2 linked regions of the Saccharobesus litoralis genome follow. The protein of the gene in region 1 interacts with the protein of each later gene in a pairwise test. Links are inferred from orthologs where the notes say so. Each region holds a gene or a part of one and is shown on either strand. Other genes may lie near its edges. The genes, in order: cysE and cysK.

What was found.
Region 2: the proteins of cysE (region 1) and cysK interact in binary tests that used the Escherichia coli proteins (3 or more experiments, as listed by UniProt). The link is inferred for Saccharobesus litoralis from one-to-one orthologs.

The regions. Positions count from the first base shown.
Region 1 is NZ_CP026604.1:3,884,128-3,887,355, reverse strand. The notes cover bases 290-3,183. They hold cysE (serine O-acetyltransferase), read right to left. Parts: upstream 2,192-3,183; coding sequence 1,388-2,191; downstream 290-1,387. Other genes in these bases: trmJ (tRNA (cytosine(32)/uridine(32)-2'-O)-methyltransferase TrmJ), read right to left, coding at 2,239-2,964; iscR (Fe-S cluster assembly transcriptional regulator IscR), read right to left, coding at 773-1,279; C2869_RS13980 (IscS subfamily cysteine desulfurase), read right to left, coding at 290-754. Also shown: more of C2869_RS13980, read right to left, coding at 1-289.
Region 2 is NZ_CP026604.1:1,585,336-1,588,584, forward strand. Bases 1-2,915 are described here. They hold cysK (cysteine synthase A), read right to left. Parts: upstream 1,982-2,915; coding sequence 1,019-1,981; downstream 1-1,018. Other genes in these bases: glpD (glycerol-3-phosphate dehydrogenase), read left to right, coding at 1-429; C2869_RS05540 (hypothetical protein), read right to left, coding at 426-884; C2869_RS05550 (isoamylase early set domain-containing protein), read right to left, coding at 2,211-2,525. In the rest of the region: C2869_RS05555 (paraquat-inducible protein A), read left to right, coding at 3,098-3,249.

The sequences.
Region 1 (3,228 bases):
TACCGACAATTTGGTGAGTTGGTAACGTGCCTGAACGCATACCACGCTCATGACCACCACCATGGGTTTGTGCTTCAAGACGAATACGTGGTTTACGACGCACGTATAAAGCACCAATACCTTTAGGACCATAAATTTTATGGGCTGAGAACGACATTAAATCAACTTTCAATGTTTGTAAGTCAATTTCAACTTTACCTGCTGATTGAGCTGCATCGACATGGAATACAATTTTACGCGAACGACATAACTCACCAATCGCTGCGATATCTTGAATAACACCAATTTCGTTATTAACGTGCATTACACTAATTAATACAGTGTCTTCACGGATAGCATTTTCTAACGCGTTTAAATCAACTAAGCCGTTTTGCTGAACATCCAAGTAAGTCACTTCAAAACCAACGCGCTCTAATTCACGACAAGTATCTAAAACGGCTTTGTGTTCAGTTTTAACGGTAATGATGTGCTTGCCTTTCTTCTTGTAGAAATTAGCTGCACCTTTGATGGCTAGGTTGTTAGATTCAGTTGCACCTGATGTCCAAACAATCTCACGCGGATCAGCATTGACTAATGCTGCTACATTTGAACGAGCAATATCTACCGCTTCTTCTGCTTGCCAACCAAAACGGTGTGAACGTGAAGCAGGATTACCAAACTGACCATCCATCGTCAGGAACTGCATCATTTTTTCTGCAACTCTTGGGTCCACTGGCGTCGTTGCCGAATAGTCGAAGTAAATTGGTAATTTCATTAATGTCTCCGTATGAGCCTAAACTCGAAAGTCTAAGTCGATTTCGTCAATCGAGGCTTTGCCTAACGCAAAGGCCGAATGTGTAGTTTTCTTACGATTTTGTCGCTCAGCAACTTCTTTGACTTCTTGCTTTGCGACTAATTCGTCAAGTGTAATTTCGTTTAAAAACGCTGCAATACGATCACTCAACTCAGTCCATAAACTGTGAGTTAAACAGCGAGCCCCACCCTGACAATCAGAATTGCCACTACAGCGGGTTGCGTCAACTGATTCGTCTACTGCAACAATAATTTTGCCAATTGATATATCATCAAGCTCGTAACCTAGGCGATAACCACCACCGGGCCCGCGCACGCTTGTTACTAGGCCTTGCTTACGCAACCGAGAAAACAATTGTTCAAGATAAGAAAGAGAAATTCCCTGACGCTCTGAGATATCAGCTAAAGGAACTGGGCCTTGCTTTGAATGCAATGCCACATCAAGCATTGCTGTTACGGCGTAACGGCCTTTTGAAGTAAGTCTCATGCAGATTCTCCGAGGGTTTAACTGTAATAAATTTTCACATAACCCAGTAAAACAGTCAAGTATAAAACCTAGTAAATTACTCAGGTATTATCCTCTTATACGCCTGTTTTAAATTTGCGGATCAAATCTTTCATGCTCTGTCTTACGTTCTTCTGCTGCATCTTGCTCAGCTTTAATAAACTCAGGGCTTTCTACTTTAATATCTGGTAATTTTTCATCGCACACGTCACCACCCATGCGATTAACCTCTGAACACAGTTCTGCTAATTTGCTATCCATCGAGTGAACATGGTCCAACAAATTACCAATAACTTTTGCAACAGGGTCTTGGCTATTAGCGCTAACACCGTAGGCATCAAAGCCTAACTTTTTGGCTATTGCTTCGCGCTTTTCATCTTTATCTTTGGCGACAATACGTGCTGGAATGCCGACCACAGTCGCGCCTTCAGGTACTTCTTTTACAACAACTGAATTTGAGCCTATTTTGGCATTATCACCCACTTTAAACGGGCCTAAAACTTTTGCGCCTGCACCAATTACCACGCCATTACCTAAAGTCGGATGACGCTTACCTTCATTCCAACTGGTTCCACCAAGCGTAACACCGTGGTAAATGGTGACATCATCACCAATGACAGCTGTTTCACCAATTACAATGCCCATGCCATGGTCAATGAAAAAACGGCGGCCAATTTGTGCACCAGGGTGGATCTCAACACCGGTCAATAATCGCGCTAAATTAGAAACTGTTCTCGCCAACCATTTAAAGTCTTTTTTATACAAATAATGACTAAGTCTATGCCACCAAATGGCATGCATACCGGGATAATTGGTCAGTACTTCGAAAAAATTACGTGCTGCTGGATCACGATGAAATACCGCATTAATATCTTCTTTTAAGCGTTCAAACATGGCTTATTCCTTACACTTTAGTGCGCACATGGCGAAATTTATTGCCATTAGTCTTTTTTGGCTACTTTATCGATTGAAGATAATATGCCACGCAGGATATTTAATTCTTGTGAATCAGGACGGATCCGATTGAACATGCGACGAAGTTTAGCCATCACCTGTCCAGGATGATTAGCGACAATAAAATGTGTTTTAGCTAAGGTATTCTCTAAATGTCCATAAAAGCGTTCTAAATCTTCAACCAATGGATACGCTTCTTCAGTATGTTGATGACCTTGTTCAACCGAGGCTAAATGAGCAACACGCACTTCGTAACATAATGTTTGTACTGCAGCAGCTAAGTTTAATGACGAGTAATCCGGATTAGCGGGAATAACCGCATGAAAATGCGCCTTTTGTAATTCATCATTAGAAAGGCCATTATTTTCTCGACCAAAAATAAGTGCAACTTTGCCAGTTTGCGCCTCATTAATCAGTTTTTCACCGGCTTCACGCGGTGAAACAACTGGCCAGCTTAATGTTCTTGAACGTGCACTGGTTGCTATTACCAAGTTACAATCATTAATCGCTTCATCTAAGCTGCTAACAATTTTGGCATTGCCCAATACATCAGTCGCACCAGCTGCCAAAGCTGAAGCTTTACTGTCAGGCTCTGAAACAGGATCAACTAAGTACAGCTCACTGAGTCCCATGGTTTTCATAGCACGAGCAGTTGAACCTATGTTACCTGTGTGTGAAGTATTAACTAAAATAACGCGAACATTATCTAACATGCTAAAACCTGTCCTGTCTATTTGCCTGTCTATCATTGAGAGAGGTGCTTATTGTTATAAATGGATAAATCCAAAATAATTACACTCAAAGTGTAAATCAGCACCGCTTCAAAAAAGGCGCATATTCTACAATAACCTAGCGTAACCACAAGTTATGTTTGTCATAATAAATTAATATGATCTAGCGAGTTAACACCTTTCACTGTATAATTCGCGCCGATTCATTTTGTGGTAAAGATTTTAGGCTAATTTGTCCGAAAAATT
Region 2 (3,249 bases), 2.3 Mb from region 1 along the record:
GTCTATGGCGGTAAAATTACAACATACAGAAAATTAGCACACGAGGCGATGCAATTGATAGCGGATGTTTTTACTATTCAGCTCCCCCGTATCACGTCTGAATTAAGTCTACCGGGTGGTGATTTTACCTGCATCAACGCTTTACAAGGCGAAATAGAAGGGCGTTATCAATGGTTACCCAGTCAGCTTTTACAACGATTACTTAGAAGTTATGGTACGCGCTGTTTTGATATTTTAGGCGACAGTCAGACCCTTGAAGCGCTGGGGATGGATTTTGGCCACGGATTGTATCAAGCCGAAGTTGATTATTTACTCGATACTGAATTTGCTAAAACGCTAGATGATATTCTTTGGCGCAGAAGTAAACTTGGGCTGCGCTTAGAGGTAGCGCAGCGTAATGCGTTGGCGGACTATATAAATAGCTGTTAACTAGCGTAAGGATCTGACTTTATTTTTTTTACCTTCCAGCCATCTGCCTGCTTGGTCATTTCAACTGTTTTTAAGTCTTTCATCTTGCGGCCATCATAATGGCCACTAAAAAATAAAGTCACTTTAGCGGATTTAGCCGTTTTTTCGATTAATGGTTGGCCGCGTCCTGTTTTGTCGATTTCAATAACGACTTGATCATATTTCATATTGAGCACGTGGCGTTGCACCGCAGATGCCGTTTTATAATGCAACATAATGCGTTTGATTTTCGGTGTTGTGTAAGTGACCGCTTTGTCTAAATCTTTTTGGTTGTATAAAGCTTCAAAAAACTCAATGGCCACTTCTTCAGGGGTTGGTCCTAAATCTGAAGCGGATTGATTACAGCCGAATAAAGAAAATGAAAATATTAGGATGAAAATTTTTAGGTAATGAGCGTGATTTTGAAAAGGCGACATTACAACTCCATAAATGCGAATGACGAAACGCTTGAAATGAATTTTCGGATGAATAAAGGCGTAAGTAAAGCGCTAGAAACAAAAAAGCCAGTAAAAACACTGGCTTTTTAAAAGGATTGCGAGCTTTGTACAGATTATTGCTCTAATTCAGCTTCACTAAAGAAACCGGCAAATAGAGGGCTAGATAAATAACGCTCAGCTGAACTTGGTAAAATAACAACGACGTTTTTACCTTCGTTTTCTGGTAATTCAGCAACACGCTTAGCAGCAACTACCGCAGCACCAGAAGAAATACCCGCTAAGATACCTTCTTCTTTCATTAATTTGTGCGCCATTTCGATAGCTTCATCGTTAGAAACGGCTTCTACAGAGTCAACCATGTCTAAGTCAAGGTTACCTGGAATAAAGCCAGCGCCAATACCTTGAATTTTGTGAGGACCTGGTGTTAATTCTTCACCTGCTTTAGCTTGCGCGATAACTGGTGAATCAGTTGGCTCAACGGCAATTGATTGGATCGCTTTACCTTTGGTGTTTTTGATATAACGACTGACACCTGTGATAGTACCACCCGTGCCAACACCCGCAACGAAGATATCGATTTCACCTTTAGTGTCTTCCCAGATCTCAGGACCTGTTGTTTTTTCATGGATCTCTGGGTTAGCTGGGTTTTCAAATTGTTGCAATAATACGTATTTATCGTCAGACGCAACAATCTCTTCAGCTTTAGCTACGGCACCTTTCATGCCTTTAGGGCCTTCGGTTAATACAATGTTAGCACCTAATGCTTTAAGTAATTTACGACGCTCTAAGCTCATTGTCGATGGCATAGTTAAGGTTAGTTTGTAACCTTTAGATGCTGCAACAAATGCTAATGCAATACCTGTATTACCTGAAGTTGGTTCTACGATTTCTTTACCTTCAGTTAAGATACCTTTCTTTTCAGCATCCCAAATCATGTTCGCACCGATACGACATTTTACGCTGAAGCTTGGGTTACGTGATTCAACTTTTGCGTATACGTTACCGCTAGTAACCTTATTTAATTTAACTAGTGGCGTGTTGCCAATTGATTGTGGATTATCTTCAAATACGCTCATTGTTCAGCTTGTCCTATTTTTTTAATGAAGTAGGGGGAATTGCTATGATTAGCAATTTTGAATATCAGTTCAAAGCTTAAACCTAAACCGAGTAAACAGAAGTGTCAATTTGTTATAATAAATAGCGAACAGAGTATAAACGCGTTTTCACTGTTGGAAAGTCGTATTAAGAAGGTGCGGTAAAGAAAAACGCCAGTGGAGTCACTGGCGCTTTGGAGGCACTATGTATTTATGCTTCGCAGTTAACGACTGAGTTATCAGCGTCACCGACTGAAGATGGTGTATAGTCGTCAGCGTCCCAGTCATTTTCCCAAACATCAGCGTTTAGTAAATAACGGAATTGATAAGCTTTACCTGATTCCAAATCTAAGCCTAAGGTGAAGTCACCGTTTTTAAGCTTTTTCATTGGCGTAGCTGATTCGTCCCATTCATTGAAGTCACCAACAACGTGAACAGTGTCAGCTGCTTGGGCTTGCTCTTTAGTTAAACGAAAAGTTACTTTACAAACAGGTTTAGATTTAAGGAATTGTTTTTTTAAGCTCATGGTTGAGTCCCTTTAAAAGTTACTTAATCAAAAATTCAGGATCTGGTTAAATTATGGACTTATTGTAATTAAATTTCAATTTTTGCTGTGTATTTCATGGTTTTGGCTTGAATGTTGAACAAATGTTGAAATTTAGTTACACCATTAACCACCTTTTTAGGAGGTAATTTTATAATATGTTAGCCGCACTGGGTGTTTATTCACCTCCTAATTTTTGTCGCTTTTAGGGTGTAGATGAAAAACCGCAATATTAAACCTTGAGTAGATGTCATCTTCATTACATCTTATAAGCTGAATTAATAAAGCGAGTTTGTTCATCGTTCTGCAATATTCATGCTAGAAAATCTAACAGGATTGTTTGTGCTTGGTATATTGTCCAAACTGCCCTTGTATTCAAGCATAGAGCAAAAATCACAATTTGCTAATCTGACCATTCGATTTAGTTATTTCGATTTATTGCCCAATATGTGACCACTTGTCTGAGTATTTCGCTTAGCTTGCATTGTTATGCAGCATAAGGCTGGTTACACTTAACTTAATTCTGGTTAGCTTTGTGAGTTATAAATACATCTATGCAGGAAAATATTGCTTGTTTAGAATGTGATGCGTTACTGCATGCACCGAGTCTCAATAGTAAGCAGTCTGCTTATTGTCCTCGTTGTGGCGCATTGGTCACCGCAAAGTCGCCAAACAACTTGCAGTACAGTTTAGCTTTTTCGCTGGC